DNA from 2 places in the Parafrigoribacterium soli genome. Region 2 is predicted to be linked to the other one. Evidence: predicted binding sites of a transcription regulator. Region 2 holds the regulator's gene; the other holds the start of a gene.
What was found. The regulator HspR, encoded in region 2, represses chaperone genes until heat shock. The targets are predictions, from matches to a motif close to AAGTTGAGTCNNNNNGACTCAACTT.
Positions count from the first base shown of each region.

Region 1 (7,363 bases), on a different contig from region 2:
ACATAGATCGGGCAGACTTCGTTCTCGGAGGTGTGCGCCCTATCCAGGTGCCGATAGCGGAAGAGCGGCAGTGCGGGTTCGAGCCCGGTCAGGTCGAGGCCCACCTCGTAGGCCGCTCTGCGGCGTACCGCGCTCGCGAGCGTCTCCGCTGGCGCCGGATGCCCGCAGAAGGAATTGCTCCACACTCCGGGCCAGCGTGCCCTGGTGCTGGCACGCCGCGTGATGAGGACCTCGCCGCGCGCGTTGAACACGTAACCCGAGAAGGCGAGGTGCAGAGGAGTGTCCGGTCCGTGCACGCTCGCCTGGCTGGTGAGACCGATCGTCTCCCCGTTCGCATCGAGAAGCTCGACGTCTTCGGTATCGCTCGCGGTAGCCATCTGAACCCCCTCTCTGAATATTTACCTAGCATAGCTAATAAATAGCTTAGCAAGCTTTATCTTTCCGGATACGATAGCACCATGGTGGAACCGGCCAACATCCCTCGTCGCGTGGAAGGGGTCATTCTCGACCCCCGGGTCGTCGATCCCAAGCAGGAACTCGTCGACTACTCCGGCATGGACGATGCGGAGATCTCCCAGATCGTGCGCGTGCTGCAATCGATTCGGCGGTGGCGCGAGGCCGAGCAGAGAATGAGCCTCAGTTCCAGAAACCACATGAAGCTGAACGAAAACGACATGAAGGCGCTGCGTTTTCTCGTGATCTGTAAGAACGAGGGGCTGATCGCGACGCCGGGCAATCTCGCGGAGCACCTTGCGATCTCCAGCGCCTCGACCACCAAGCTCCTCGACCGCTTGACCGCCGCCGGGCACATCGAGCGCTCACCTCATCCCAGCGATCGACGCGCGCTCATGATCACCATCACGCAGCACACGCATGAGCAGGTGCGCGACACCGTGGGGCGCACGCACGCCCGCCGCTTCGACGTGGCAGCGGATCTCACTCCGGACGAACGCGAGGTCGTCATTCGCTTTCTCGACAACCTCAGCAACACGACCGAGGTGCAGGAGCCTCCGGTGGCGACAGCGCATGCGCCGGCGGCCGCGCACTAGCCGCCCGCGCGCTTCCCCGGCGCGCTTAGCCCGGTCGCTCCCACGGAGCGATCGGACCATCGACCACGGTGAACAGTGGATGCGGCAGAGGCTCGTTCAGGTCGGCCCAGCGCTCGGCGACCGCCGGGCTTCGTTTCGCGAGCTTTCCCCTCAGGTGCGCCCACTCGTACTCGAGTTGGCCGATCGTCACGGGGATCGGCGGCACCGCCTCGGCGCGCACGAGAATCTTGCTCCGGGTGAAGCTGTAGCCACGGGCATCCGCTTCGTCGGCTATTCCGCCGAGAAAGCGCGCGATAGCCGCGTCCGGCGCCGCCTGGTCCCGAAATCTCGTCAACTGCGGATGCTGTCGGTATCCCTTCGTCGTGCCGGCCAGCACGGCCTGTGCCAGCAGCGCCTCGCGCCAACAGGCCGTCAGGGCTTGCCGATCGAAATACTGCGGATGCACGGACCAGAGTCTCACCGGCACCACACTAGCGACCGTTTACGGGATTCCCGTTCGGCCATCATGCGAGCATCGAAGGGATGTGCTTCGGATGTCCATCACACACTCGAGCATCGTTGAGTCACCGATCGATGAGGTCTTCGCCTGGCACGCGAGGCCCGGTGCGTTCGCGAGGTTGGCGCCGCCGTGGCAACCCGCGAAAGTCCTGCTCGAGACCACCTCGCTCAGGGACGGCGAGGCGGTGCTTGGACTGCCCGGCGGCCTCACCTGGGTGTCGCGACACGATCCGGATGGCTACGACCCGCCCCGCCGCTTTGTCGACACCATCGGAGTGGATGGGCTCGCGTCCCTCCCGGTTCGCGCCGCGCTGAAGTGGCGTCACAGTCACGAGTTTGCCGCGGAGTCAGAGACGACTACCCGGGTGACCGATCGAGTCGACACCCCCGTGGGGTCGAGAGCGCTTCGGCCCATGTTCGTCTATCGGCACCGCCAGCTTGCCGATGATCTCGCGGCCCATCGGTGGGCCGCGAGCCTCGGGGTGCAAGCCCTGACCATCGCGATGACGGGCTCGAGTGGCCTGGTGGGCTCGGCACTCTCGGCCTTCCTCACGACCGGTGGCCACCGCGTGATCCGGCTCGTTCGCGGGGTCGCAGGAGGTGCGGATGAGCGGCACTGGGACCCCATGCACCCCGACGCGGGGCTACTCGACGGAGTCGACGCGCTCATCCACCTCGCCGGTGAGTCGATCGCCGGCAGGTTTACCGAGAGCCATAAGAAGGCGATTCGTCAGAGCCGGATCGCTCCGACCGCCCGTCTGGCAGAGCTCGCGGCCGCCGCATCCGACGGCCCGAAGGTTCTGGTGGTCGCCTCCGCCATCGGCTACTACGGTGCCGATCGCGGCGATGAAGTGTTGAGCGAGGACAGCGGTCAGGGCGCTGGCTTTCTGGCGGATGTCGTGGCCGAGTGGGAGGCCGCAACCAGGCCCGCGATGGAGGCCGGGATTCGCGTGAGTTCGATCCGCACGGGAATCGTGCAGGCGGCCCGCGGCGGAACCCTTCGCCTGTTCCGGCCCCTGTTCGCCGCGGGCCTCGGCGGCCCGATCTCCGATGGGCGCCAGTGGTTGTCGTGGATAGATCTCGAGGATCTCGTCGATGTCTATCACCGCGCGCTCGTCGACACGGGCATGTCCGGTCCGATCAACGCGGTCGCGCCCGCCGCGGTGCGCAACGCCGAATACACGCGCACGCTGGGCCGAGTGATGCGCAGGCCGGCGCTGCTTCCCGTGCCCACTTTTGGACCGCGGATCCTTCTGGGGGAGGAGGGTTCGACCGAACTCGCCGAGGCCGACCAGCGCGTTGTGCCGACCAAGCTCGAAGGCGCCGGACACCACTTTCGCCAGCCGACTCTCGAGGGCTCCCTTCGTCACCAGCTCGGCAGAATCATCCGGTGACCTCCTGACGGGTCCGAGGCGAAGGGCCGCGCCCGGGATTGTTCCCCAGGCGCGGCCCTTGCGTTGCGTTCCGCTGTCTACGCGGTGACTTCGACCGGTTTCTCGGCGGTGCCGTTTGAGCTGATCGCGACCTTGCGCGGCATGGCCTTGGCGCTCATCGGGATCATGACGCTCAGCACACCGTTGTCGTAGTTCGCGCTGATGTTCTCGGTGTCGATGCCGTCGCCGAGGTTGAGCTGGCGCAGGAAGCTGCCGCTCGGACGTTCGTGGGCGAGCCACTTCACGCCGTCCTCGCTGTGCGCGGTGCGCTCGGCGCGGATGGTGAGCAGCTGTCCGTCGATGTCTACGTCAACCGAACCCGGGTCAATTCCGGGCAGGTCTGCGCTCAGGATGTAGTGGTCACCATCCCGATACAGATCGATGGGCATGAGACGGGGACCCTGCCTCGTGTCGAGCAGGTTCGCGGCGACGCGGTCCAGCTCACGGAATGGATCGAACAACATTGCCATTTTCATCAACTCCTTCACGTCGTGCGCCTCTCGGCGTCACTTCATCGTCGGTTCATAAGTTGAGTCACATACGCTCAACTACGGAAAATGTTAGCACTCTCCCTCTGAGAGTGCCAACGTGTTTCGCGCGCGGTTTTTGCTCCCACCCGCGCCCTGCGCTGTCCAAATGAAGGAGTGGAGCCCTCCCACGCCGAGCTCCCTCCCGGAATGCGTGGATCCTCGGCGGCGACTCCTTCATTTGGGCGGGAAAAGGATTGCAGGCATTTTGTTTGTACGCTTTACTAAAGCCATGCGAGAGTCCCAGTCCGGCTCATCCGGTCGAGTGAACGCGGCGGCGGTGCTGCTGCCGGGCTTCGTCGGCACGACACTGCCCGAGTGGCTCGAGCGGCGGCTGCGCGACGGGCTCGCCGGCGTCTGCATCTTCGGCGGCAACATCGTCTCGCGCGAGCAGCTTCGAGAGCTCACCGCCAGCATCCGTCGGGCAAACCCCGCGGCGCTCATCGCGATCGACGAGGAGGGCGGCGACGTCACGCGGCTCTATCACGACAGCGGTTCGCCCTACCCGGGCAACGCCGTGCTCGGCCGCATCGACGATGTCGCCTACACCGAGAGCGTCGCGCGCTCGATCGGCTGGCAACTTCGGCAGAGCGGCTGCAACCTCGACTTCGCTCCGGATGTCGACATCAATTCGAACGCGAACAATCCCGTCATCGGTGTGCGCAGCTTCGGTTCCGACCCAGCACTGGTCGCGAGGCACAGTGCGGCCTGGGTGCGCGGACTCGAGCGCACCGGCACGGCCACGAGCGCGAAGCACTTTCCGGGTCACGGCGACACCTCCGCCGACTCACACCTCGCATTGCCCGTCGTTGACCTGCCGCTCGAACGGCTGCGCGAGCGGGAACTGCTGCCGTTCCGGGCATCGATCGCTGCTGGGGCGCGCTCAATCATGACCTCGCACATCCTCATGCCGCAGCTCGACCCGGACGCGCCCGCAACCTTCTCCCGCCGCATCCTGCAGCAGCTGCTGCGCGAGGAACTCGGCTTCGCGGGCGTGATCGTCTCCGACGCCCTCGACATGAAGGGCGCGAGTGGCGAGGTCGGAATTCCCGGGGCCGCGGTGCTCGCACTTGCCGCGGGCTGCGACCTGCTGTGCATCGGCACAGACAACACCGAGGAACAGCTCGACGCCATCGAGTGGGCGATCACCGATGCGGTGAGCAACGGCCGACTCGCCGACGGGCGGTTGGCGGATGCCATGGCTCGCGTCGCCGCGCTCGCCGCGGGGCTCGCGGTCGAGGCCGAGCGCATCCCCATTCCCGCGATTGACGAACCCGTCTTCCCGCTGGAGCGCACCATCGCCGCCTTCGATGTGAGGCCCGGCGTCACGGTGCGTGCCGAGCGCGTGCTCCTCTCAATTCAGACCGAGGCGAACATCGCCGTCGGCGTCTCCACGTGGGGAGCGGACGCCGCGGGAGCCGAGACACTGCCGGTGCGCGAGGGTGCGCTGCCCGAGCTGCCTGCGGGACTCCAGCCGGTGGTGCTCGGTCGCGACAACCACCGCTACCCCTGGGTGCGGACCTACATCGATCAGCTGCGGCAGCAGCATCCGGATGTCGTCGTCGTCGACCTCGGGTGGCCTGCAGACGACCGGGCCTACGCCGACGTCGCGACCTTTGGCGCTTCGCGCCACGTGGGGCAGGCGCTTCTCGCCTGGTTGAACGCGGTGCAGTCGTGAACCCCGACGGCCGGATGCTCGTCGGGCTCGACATCGGTGGTACCAAGGTGCACGGTGTCGTGGTCGACGAGAGCGGCCGCGTGCTGCAGGAGGTGCGCCTGCCGACGGGCATGGGCGCGGATGCGGTGCTCGGCAATGCGAGCGCCGCCGTGTCGGCGCTCGCCGGCCTCGTCGGAGTGGAGGCGGGCAGCTTCGCGTCCATCGGCGTCGGCATTCCCGGTTCGGTCGATGCGGAAGCCGGACGAGTCGCGCACGCGGTGAACCTCGGTGTTGCCGGGCTCGATCTCGGGCCGGGGCTGTCTGCGGTGTTTGGCGTTCCGGTGCGCGTGGAGAACGACGTGAACGCCGCCGCGCTCGGTGCATGGAGCCTGCTCGACCTCACCCAAGAGGTTCCCGGTTCGATGGCGTATCTCAACCTCGGGACGGGCCTGGCCGCGGGCATCGTGCTAGACGGCGAGCTCTGGCGTGGTTCGCGCGGCACCGCCGGAGAGATCGGGCACATTCCGGTCGACCCGAATGGCGTGATCTGCAGTTGCGGACAGCGCGGCTGCCTCGAGACGCTCGCCTCGGGTTCGGCCGTTGCCCGGCAGTGGCCGAGCGAGCATCCGTACCCGGTGACCGAACTTTTCGACGCCGCCGAGGCGGGCGTGCCGCTCGCGATCGAGGTGCGGGACAGGCTGATCGAGAACACCGCGGTGGCCGTGCGCATCCTCATCCTGAGCCTCGGCGTCGATCTCGTCGTCATTGGGGGCGGCCTGAGCTCTCTCGGCGAGCGGTTGCTCAGCCCCATTCAGTCCGTGCTGAGCGGGTGGGCGAGCGCGTCACCCTTCATCGCCTCGCTCGATCTGCCGGAACGGGTCAGCCTCGTGCCGCTCGGCTCACCCGTGGCCGCGCTCGGTGCGGCGCTCGCCGGCAAGGCGGCGGTAGGCGGCCGGGAGGCGTTGGGATGAGCGCCAAGGACGTGACCGCGGCGAGGACCGCCGGGAGGCTCCTGCGTCCCTCGGAGAAGGTGCTGCCGGAACACGCCAGGGTGCACAACCGCGCGCTCGTGCTGCAGACGCTCTACGGCTCGGGCAGGCAGAGCAGAGCGGATGTCGCGCGCAGCACCGGCCTGACGCGCGTCACGGTTTCCGACCTGGTGGCCGAACTCATGGCGGACGGGCTCGTCGTCGAGCTCGGGCCGCGGGAGACGCCGCCGAGCGAGAGCGTGCAGCGCGGCAAACCCGCCATTCTGCTCGACATCGACCGTGCCTCCTTCAACATCATCGGCATCGACCTCGGTGGTCACTCGGTGTTCCGGGGCGCGGTGCTGGATCTTGCCGGCACCGTGCTGCACGAGTCGGAACTGCCGCTGCCGAACGGTGTGCCTGAGGGCGGAGCCGCCGCGATCGAGCGCAGTTTCGCGCTCGTCGAGGGCCTTATCGGTGCGGTGTCGGCGCCCATCCTCGGCATCGGAGTCGGTTCACCTGGCATCGTTGATGCGTCGGGAACCGTGCTGAGCGCACCGAACCTGGGCTGGCAGCACGAGCCGCTTCAGGCCAGGCTCGCCGAGCAGTTCTCCCTTCCCGTCGCGGTGATGAACGACGCGAATGCGGCGGTGCTCGCAGAGCACAGCTTCGGTGAGGCGCGGGGCGATCTGATGGTGGTCACCGTCGGGCAGGGCGTCGGTTCTGGCCTCGTGCTCGGCGGGGGGCAGCTTTTCGGGAGCCACCATGCTGCGGGCGAGATCGGGCACGTCGTCGTCGATCCGGATGGCGAGCCGTGCCGCTGCGGAAAGTCCGGCTGCCTGGAAACCTGGCTGGCCATCCCGAGGCTGCAGGCGAAGCTCGAGGTGAGCGCGACATCCGCCGCCCGCGACGAGGTTCTGCGCGAAGCCGGGCGGCGCCTCGGAATCGCACTCGCGCCCATCGTCGGCGTGCTCGATCTCGACGAGATCGTGCTGAGCGGCCCCGCGAGCTACCTCGACGGAGCGCTCATCGAGGCGGCCGACGCCACCCTGCGTGCCCGCACCATGGCCGCCTTCAGCGGCCAACTCACCTTGCGCATGAGCACGCTCGGCGACGACATCGTGCTGCGCGGGGCCGCCGCGGCGGTGCTCTCCAGACAACTCGGCTTTTCCTGATCCACCCACCACAGCAAGGAGCCACCAGTGCCAGAAATAGTCGTTCTCGAGAGCCA
Region 1 is NZ_JBELNZ010000001.1:818,804-826,166, reverse strand. Features, by position in the region: gene idi (isopentenyl-diphosphate Delta-isomerase) at 1-377, opposite strand, end outside; gene ABUA37_RS04030 (MarR family winged helix-turn-helix transcriptional regulator) at 459-1,049, shown strand; gene ABUA37_RS04025 (pyrimidine dimer DNA glycosylase/endonuclease V) at 1,075-1,509, opposite strand; gene ABUA37_RS04020 (TIGR01777 family oxidoreductase) at 1,583-2,941, shown strand; gene ABUA37_RS04015 (Hsp20/alpha crystallin family protein) at 3,019-3,450, opposite strand; gene nagZ (beta-N-acetylhexosaminidase) at 3,740-5,185, shown strand; gene ABUA37_RS04005 (ROK family protein) at 5,182-6,135, shown strand; gene ABUA37_RS04000 (ROK family transcriptional regulator) at 6,132-7,307, shown strand; gene ABUA37_RS03995 (glucosamine-6-phosphate deaminase) at 7,335-7,363, shown strand, end outside.
Region 1: a site for HspR is predicted at 3,507-3,531, ahead of ABUA37_RS04015 (Hsp20/alpha crystallin family protein). Genes of this name have one in related genera too.

Region 2 (7,363 bases):
AGCGCCTCAAGGAGGCCGCGGAGCAGGCGAAGAAGGAGCTGTCCTCCTCGACCAGCACGAGCATCCAGCTGCCGTACCTCTCGCTCACCGAGAACGGCCCGGCCAACCTCGACGAGACGCTCACCCGCGCCAAGTTCGAGGAGCTGACCGCCGACCTGCTCAAGCGCACCGAGAAGCCGTTCCACGACGTCATCAAGGAGGCCGGAGTCAAGGTCTCCGACGTCGCACACGTCGTGCTCGTGGGTGGTTCCACCCGCATGCCGGCCGTCGTCGACCTGGTCAAGAAGCTGACCGGCGGCAAGGAGCCGAACAAGGGCGTGAACCCGGATGAGGTCGTCGCGGTCGGCGCCGCACTGCAGGCAGGCGTGCTGAAGGGCGAGCGCAAGGACGTTCTGCTCATCGACGTGACCCCGCTCTCCCTCGGTATCGAGACCAAGGGCGGCATCATGACCAAGCTCATCGAGCGCAACACGGCCATCCCGACCAAGCGCAGTGAGACCTTCACCACGGCGGATGACAACCAGCCTTCCGTCGCGATTCAGGTCTTCCAGGGCGAGCGCGAGTTCACTCGCGACAACAAGCCGCTCGGCACCTTCGAGCTGACCGGCATCGCGCCGGCGCCCCGCGGCATCCCGCAGGTCGAGGTCACCTTCGACATCGACGCCAACGGCATCGTGCACGTGTCTGCCAAGGACAAGGGCACCGGCAAGGAGCAGTCGATGACGATCACCGGTGGCTCCTCGCTGCCGAAGGAAGACATCGAGCGCATGGTGCGCGAGGGTGAAGAGCACGCGGCGGAAGACAAGAAGCGCCGCGAGGAGGCCGAGACTCGCAACACCGCGGAGCAGCTGGCCTACCAGACCGACAAGCTCATCAAGGACAACGAAGACAAGCTGCCCGACGACGTGAAGAACGACGTGCAGGCGGATGTCGACGCCCTGAAGAGTGCGCTCGCGGGCGAAGATGCGGATGCGGTGAAGACCGCCTTCGACAAGCTCAGCGAGAGCCAGCAGAAGCTCGGCGAGGCGATCTACGCCAACCAAGGCGCGGGTGAGGCGGCTGCCGAGACGCCGGCCGACGGCCCGAGCGATGAGTCGAGCAACGACGACGAGGACATCGTCGACGCCGAAGTGGTGGACGACGAGCCAGAAGACAAGAAGTAACCATGGCAGACAAGAAGAAGCCGGATGACTTCGACCCGAAGTCGGGGGCAGCTGCCCCCGGCTCCGGGGAGTCGTCCCCGACCGACGCCGACAACCTGGGCGAGGAGATCATCGAGGCCGAGGGTCCCGACATCGAGACCTCGCTCACGGATGCCGACCTCGAGTTCCTGAAGAACGGCGTGGAGAGCGACCTGGCGGCCGAGCGGCTCGCCGATCTGCAGCGCCTGCAGGCGGAGTACGTCAACTACCGCAAGCGGGTCGAGCGTGATCGCGAGGCCAACCGTGATCTCGTGATCGCGGAGGTCGTGGGCGCACTGTTCCCCGCGCTCGACGACCTCAGGCTCGCCGAGATCCACGGCGACCTCGAAGAGGGACCGATGACGATCATCGCGCAGAAGCTGCGGGCTGGCCTCGACAAGTTCGGGCTGACGATGGTGGGGGAGAAGGGCGAAGAGTTCGATCCCCACATCCACGAGGCGCTCATGCAGCTTCCGAACCCGGATGTGACGACGCAGGTCGTCGCAGACGTGATCCAGCCCGGATACAAGCTCGGCGAGCGTCTGCTTCGTGCGGCGAAGGTCGCGGTCTCCGTGCCGGCGGAGGACTAGCCGCCAGTGGCCAGTCAGGATTGGTTCGACAAGGACTTCTACAAGGTGCTCGGGGTGTCGAAAGACATCACGCCCGCCGAACTGAAGAAGACCTATCGCAAACTCGCCCGCAAGTATCACCCGGACTCCAACCCGGGTGATGCTGCGGCCGAGGCGAAGTTCAAGGAGATCAGCGAGGCGCACGCCGTGCTGTCCGACCCCGAACAGCGCAAGGAATACGACCAGATGCGCGCCATGGGCGCGGGCGCTCCCCGCTTCACGGCGGGTGGCGGCGGCCAGGCCGGCGGCTTCGAAGACGTCTTCGGCGGGATGTTCGGGCAGGGCAACCAGCGCACCACCCGCACCGCAAGCGGAGCCGGCTTCGAGGACATCTTCGGCAGCATGTTCGGCGGCGGCAACTTCGGTCAGACCTCCGGCGGCTTCCGTGGTGCGGGCGGGCCCAGCAAGGGGCGGGATCTCACCGCGACGACCTCGCTTGACTTCATCAGCGCGATCAAGGGCGAAACCGTCAAGCTGCAGGCCGCGGGCAGCAAGCCGATCAGCGTCAAGATTCCCGCCGGCGTCAGCGACGGGCAGAAGATCCGGCTCAAGGGCAAGGGTGAGGCGAGCATCGATGGTGGCCCCGCCGGCGACCTGACGCTCACCGTAACAGTGCGCAAGCATCCGGTGTTCGAGCGTGATGGCCTGAACCTGAGGGTGGATGTGCCGGTCACCTTCGTGGAAGCGACGCTCGGGGCGACGATCGAGGTTCCGACCCTCGGGGGCGACCCGGTGAAGCTCCGGGTTGCGCCCGGCACGCCGAGCGGCCGAGTGCTGCGCGTCAAGGGACGCGGCGTCACGACGACCAAGGGCACCGGCGACCTGCTCGCCAGCGTGCAGGTGGCCGTGCCGAGCCACCTCACCGCCGACGCGCAGAAGCACCTTGAGGCCTTCGCCAAGGCGATGCCCGTGGAGAATCCGCGCGCCGAGCTCCTCGCGAAAGCGCGCGCGTAATGCGTAATTCGTTGGCTGAGCCTGTCGAAGTCCTGTGCGAGGGCCGTTCTTCAACGGCGCTTCGACAAGCTCAGCGAACGGGGGCGAGCGCGCAGTGAACGACGAGCTGAATCCGGATGCGCCGCTGTTCGCGATCGCGGTCGCGGCAGAGCTGGCGGCCATGCACCCGCAGACCCTGAGGCAGTACGACCGTCTCGGTCTCGTGAGCCCCACCCGCACCGCGGGGCAGTCACGTCGTTACTCGATGCGCGACGTGATGCAACTGCGGGAGGTTGCGCGGCTGAGCGCCGAGGGAGTGAGCCTGGAGGGCATCCGGCGCATTCTGCAGTTGGAGAACCAAGTGACCGAACTGAGCGACCGCGTGCGAGAGCTCGAGGCCGCGCTCGCCGATGAGCTGCTGCACCGGCCGGGAACCCGCGTCTTTGCCGCCGGCGCCGCGGGCGATGTGATCTCATTGAAGGCGGGCACCAGGGCGGCGCGCTCCAACCAGCTCGTGGTCTGGCGTCCGATCGGGCGCAATTGGCGCCGCACCGACTGACCTGACGCGCAACTCATGCTTACTCGGGCATGAGTCACCCGACCGAGCACGGCCCGACTCAAGGAATGAGACGATGACGACGACGCCACCCCCCTACGAGCCCCTGCCCGAGGGCCAGCCGGCAGTGCCGAACCCGTATGCGCAGGCTGGCCCGAGCCCCTATCCGCCCCAGGCGTGGCAGCCGCGCGCGGTGCGCCCGCCGCTCACCGCGGAGCAGAAGAGCGGTGCGCGCTGGGCGGGCATCGTGGGATTCAACCTGCTCGGTCTCGGCTGGCTGCTGTTCATCGTGCCCGTCGTCCTGGGCGGTTTCGCCGCCTTCTTCACCTTCGTGCTCGACCAAATCGGTCGCTCCTCCAGCTCCCGTTCGACGAGCTACTACCAGCTGCGCGACTTCGTCGACAACGTCAACGTGACCGCGTGGGTCATCCCGCTGCTGATCCTCTCGCTCTTCGGAATGGCCGTGTGGGCACTCGGTATCATCGTCAGCGGGCGGATGCTGAAATCGCACTCGGTCAACCACCCGTGGGGCGTCACTTGGGCCGCGACCGGTATTGCGATCGCGGCGTACCCGTTCGTCGGCTGGATCGCCGGCATCCTCGTGCAGGTGGTCTCCGGCCTCGCCGACGTCGCGCATGCGCCGGTCTGGACGATGATCGGCATCACCGGCAGTCTCAGCCTGCTCATGGCGATCGTGCTGAACTGCGTCATCGGCTGGCTCGCCTGGTGGTGGATGGCGCACGCGATGCGCGCCCACGCCACCGTCTGAGGTGCGGTCAGCGTAACGAGCGGAAGAACTCCCTGAGGTCGGTCGCGAGCAGCTCAGGTTCTTCGTGTGGTGCGAAGTGTCCGCCGCGCGGCATGGTCGTGTATCGCGTGACCGCGTAGCTGCGCTCGGCCCAGCTTCGTGGCGGACGGGTGAGGTCGCGCGGGAAGATTGCCACCGCCGTTGGTACGTCGACGCGGTCAACCCTGGTGGTCATCCCGGCGCGGTACTCGAAGTATGGCCGGAACGACGAGGCGATGGTGTTCGTGAACCAGTAGAGCGAGGCCTGGGTCAGCAGGAAGTCATCGCTGAACCTGGTCGAGAGCTCGCCGCCGCTGTCGCTCCAGGCGCGGTACTTTTCCACGATCCAGCTCAGTAGGCCCACGGGGGAGTCCGTCAACCCGGGCGCGAGGGTGAGCGGCCGGGTCTGTTGCTCGTGTTGGTATCCGCCCTCCTCATCCACCCAGGAGTTCACCGAGTCGAGGTACGAGCGTTCCTCTTCGCTAAGGGTCGCGGCGTCGTAGCTGGCGGGCGCGGCGACGGCGAGGAGGTGGATGCCCACGACGGCCTCCGGATGCGCCTGGGCCAGCCGGGAGGTGATGCCCGCTCCGAGGTCGCCACCGTGCGCACCGTAGCGATCCAGGCCGAGGTGCTGCGACATGAGGTGGTGCCAGAGCTCATGCGTCTGTTCGTCGTGGCTCGGGCGCTGCGGTGAGAACGGGAATCCTGGCAGCGACGGGACGATCACCGTGAACGCGTCGGCCGGCTCGCCGCCGAATCGAGACGGCGCGGCCAGTCGTTGCGCGAGCGCCACCAGTTCAAGCGAGGTGCTGGGCCAGCCGTTCGTCAGGACGATGGGCAGCGCTCCCTCGATCTCGCCATCGAATCGGAAATAGTGAATCGGTGTTCCGTCGATGTCGGCCTCGTGTGAGGGAAGCGCATTAATCGCATCCTCCTGGGCACGCCAGTCGAAGCCGGACCGCCAGTAGTCCGCGAGTCGACGGAGTTCGCGCTGGTCGGTGCCAGCATTCCAGCCGTGGCTCGGCCAGCTCGGCGCCCATCGCGTGTTGCGCAGTCGCTCGCGCAGATCGTCGAGTTCGGCTGAGCTGACCCTGATCAGCGGCGAAGGCATATTTCATTCTCGCCCAGCGAGATCCGTTCCGCTCGTGTGCATCCTCAACGCTCAGGCGAGGGGGAGGGACTCCGCTGCCGAGACTGCCAGGTCCTGCCTGCCTGCGGCATCCGTCGACTGCGGCAGCCGGGCGATGGACGACCGAGTGAACGCGATGCTCACAGCGGTGAGTACGAGTAGCGCGACGAGCGCGGCGGCACCGGCGGCCGGAGTTGTCGCCCAGGCACCGTTCAAGAGGAACAGCCCGCTGATCGAGCAGCTGGGGATGCCGAGCCAGATCAGGAACCACGCCGTGAACCGGCTGAGCTGCGCCTTGTCGAGTGCCATCAACAGGAAGAACAGGGTCCACATGGCGGCCCAGCTCAGCCAGATCACCGCGAAGATCGGATCGGTGGCGAGCGATGACGCAGCCTCGTAGAGTGCGACGGCTGCGACGAAGGCGCTGAACCAGCCGAGGCCCTGCGGTTCGAGATCGAGCAGGATGCCCAGGCCGTAGTACAGATAGGTGAAGCCGAACAGATAGGTCGGCCAGGTCGCGTTGATGATGGCGGCATCACCGCCCGCCTGGCTGAGGATGATCGTGGGCAAAATCACCTGCACCGCTCCGACGAAGAGGTTCAGGATGGCCGCGCTGCGGGCCGGAACGATGTTCAGGATCACCAGGCCGTTGACCAGGAGCACGATTCCGACGAAGAAGAGCCCCACGTTTCCCATGGTTCGGCCCTATCGCTTCAGGAGTTCGACGAAGGTCTCCGACGAGATCACCGGCGCGAAGAACTGGTTGATGCGCTGGAACGCGGCGGGCTCGTGCTCCGGCCTGTTGCATCCGGTCGCGTCTCCGATCACGATGGGCAGGTAGCCGTGGTCGCGAGCGGCGCGCGCGTTGCCCTCGATGCACCAGTCGGTGTGGATGCCCGTGATCACGAGTACTTCGATTCGCTTGCGAGAGAGCTCGAGCGGCAACCCCGTGCCGGTGAAGGCGGTCTGGAGTGCTGTCTCGTAGAACTCGTTGTCGCCGGGCTGCACCAGCTCGCGCAGGTCGCTGACGAGTTCGTTGTCCCAGGCGATCTGCTCGGGCGTGGCGTCGAGCGCCCCCGTCCAAGAGTTGTACTGCGCGCGGTCGAAGTCGCTCTGCGGGTAGTCCTGGCGGAAGACCGTGTATCCGATCCAGTTGAACGAGGTGAAGTTGCCCGCAGCACGCGCAGCCTTCGCTGACTTCACGGTTGCGGGCAGGCTGCCGCGCAGGTCGTGGCGCTCGCCATACTGAACGCCGCCGGGTCGGTACAGGGAGTTCGACTGGCTGACAGACAGGAACGCCGCGGGGCGGCTGAGGATCTCGCGCAGGTCGAGCGACTTCCATTGCTCGGCGAGCGGCGGTATGGACTGCACATTGCTCGAGGGAAAGTTCACCTCGGCATCGAGGTCGGTCTCGGTCTCGAGACGGGTGTCGATCTCGGTGGCTGCGATGGTCATGAGAAGTCCTTCCTGTGAATGGCGACCCTGTCAGAGTAGAGAGGGGCGCGTGCGCATCCGAGAAATGCGACGAAGTATGACCTTTCGGAACTGACCTCTCGGGCCTAATGTTGCGTCGTATTTCGCTGCCGCGCGCGGGGAGCCCCCGGTGGACGCACCATTGTGAGATGGCCAGACAGATTCGCTTCAACGCCTTCGACATGAACTGCGTCGCCCACCAGTCCGCCGGCATGTGGCGACACCCAGACGATCAGGCGTGGCGTTACAAGGACCTCAGCTACTGGACCGAGCTCGCCAAGCTGCTCGAGCGCGGCAAGTTCGACGGCATCTTCATCGCGGATGTCCTCGGCACGTACGACGTGTACGGCGGCAACAACGAGGCCGCGATCCGTCACGGTGCGCAGGTTCCCGTCGGTGACCCGCTCCTCGTGATCCCCGCCATGGCCTACGTCACCGAGAACCTCGGCTTCGGCGTGACCGCGGGAACCGCGTACGAGCATCCGTATCCTTTCGCACGTCGCATGTCCACGCTCGACCACCTCACGAACGGCCGCATCGGCTGGAACGTCGTCACCGGCTACCTGCCGTCGGCGGCGCGCAACATGGGTCACGACGACCAGATGGAGCACGACGACCGCTACGACTACGCCGACGAGTACCTCGAGGTGCTCTACAAGCTGTGGGAGGGGTCCT
Region 2 is NZ_JBELNZ010000003.1:539,449-546,811, forward strand. Features, by position in the region: gene dnaK (molecular chaperone DnaK) at 1-1,163, shown strand, start outside; gene ABUA37_RS10910 (nucleotide exchange factor GrpE) at 1,166-1,771, shown strand; gene ABUA37_RS10915 (DnaJ C-terminal domain-containing protein) at 1,778-2,764, shown strand; gene ABUA37_RS10920 (heat shock protein transcriptional repressor HspR) at 2,859-3,302, shown strand; gene ABUA37_RS10925 (hypothetical protein) at 3,376-4,068, shown strand; gene ABUA37_RS10930 (epoxide hydrolase family protein) at 4,076-5,197, opposite strand; gene ABUA37_RS10935 (AmiS/UreI family transporter) at 5,249-5,902, opposite strand; gene ABUA37_RS10940 (cysteine hydrolase) at 5,921-6,670, opposite strand; gene ABUA37_RS10945 (LLM class flavin-dependent oxidoreductase) at 6,838-7,363, shown strand, end outside.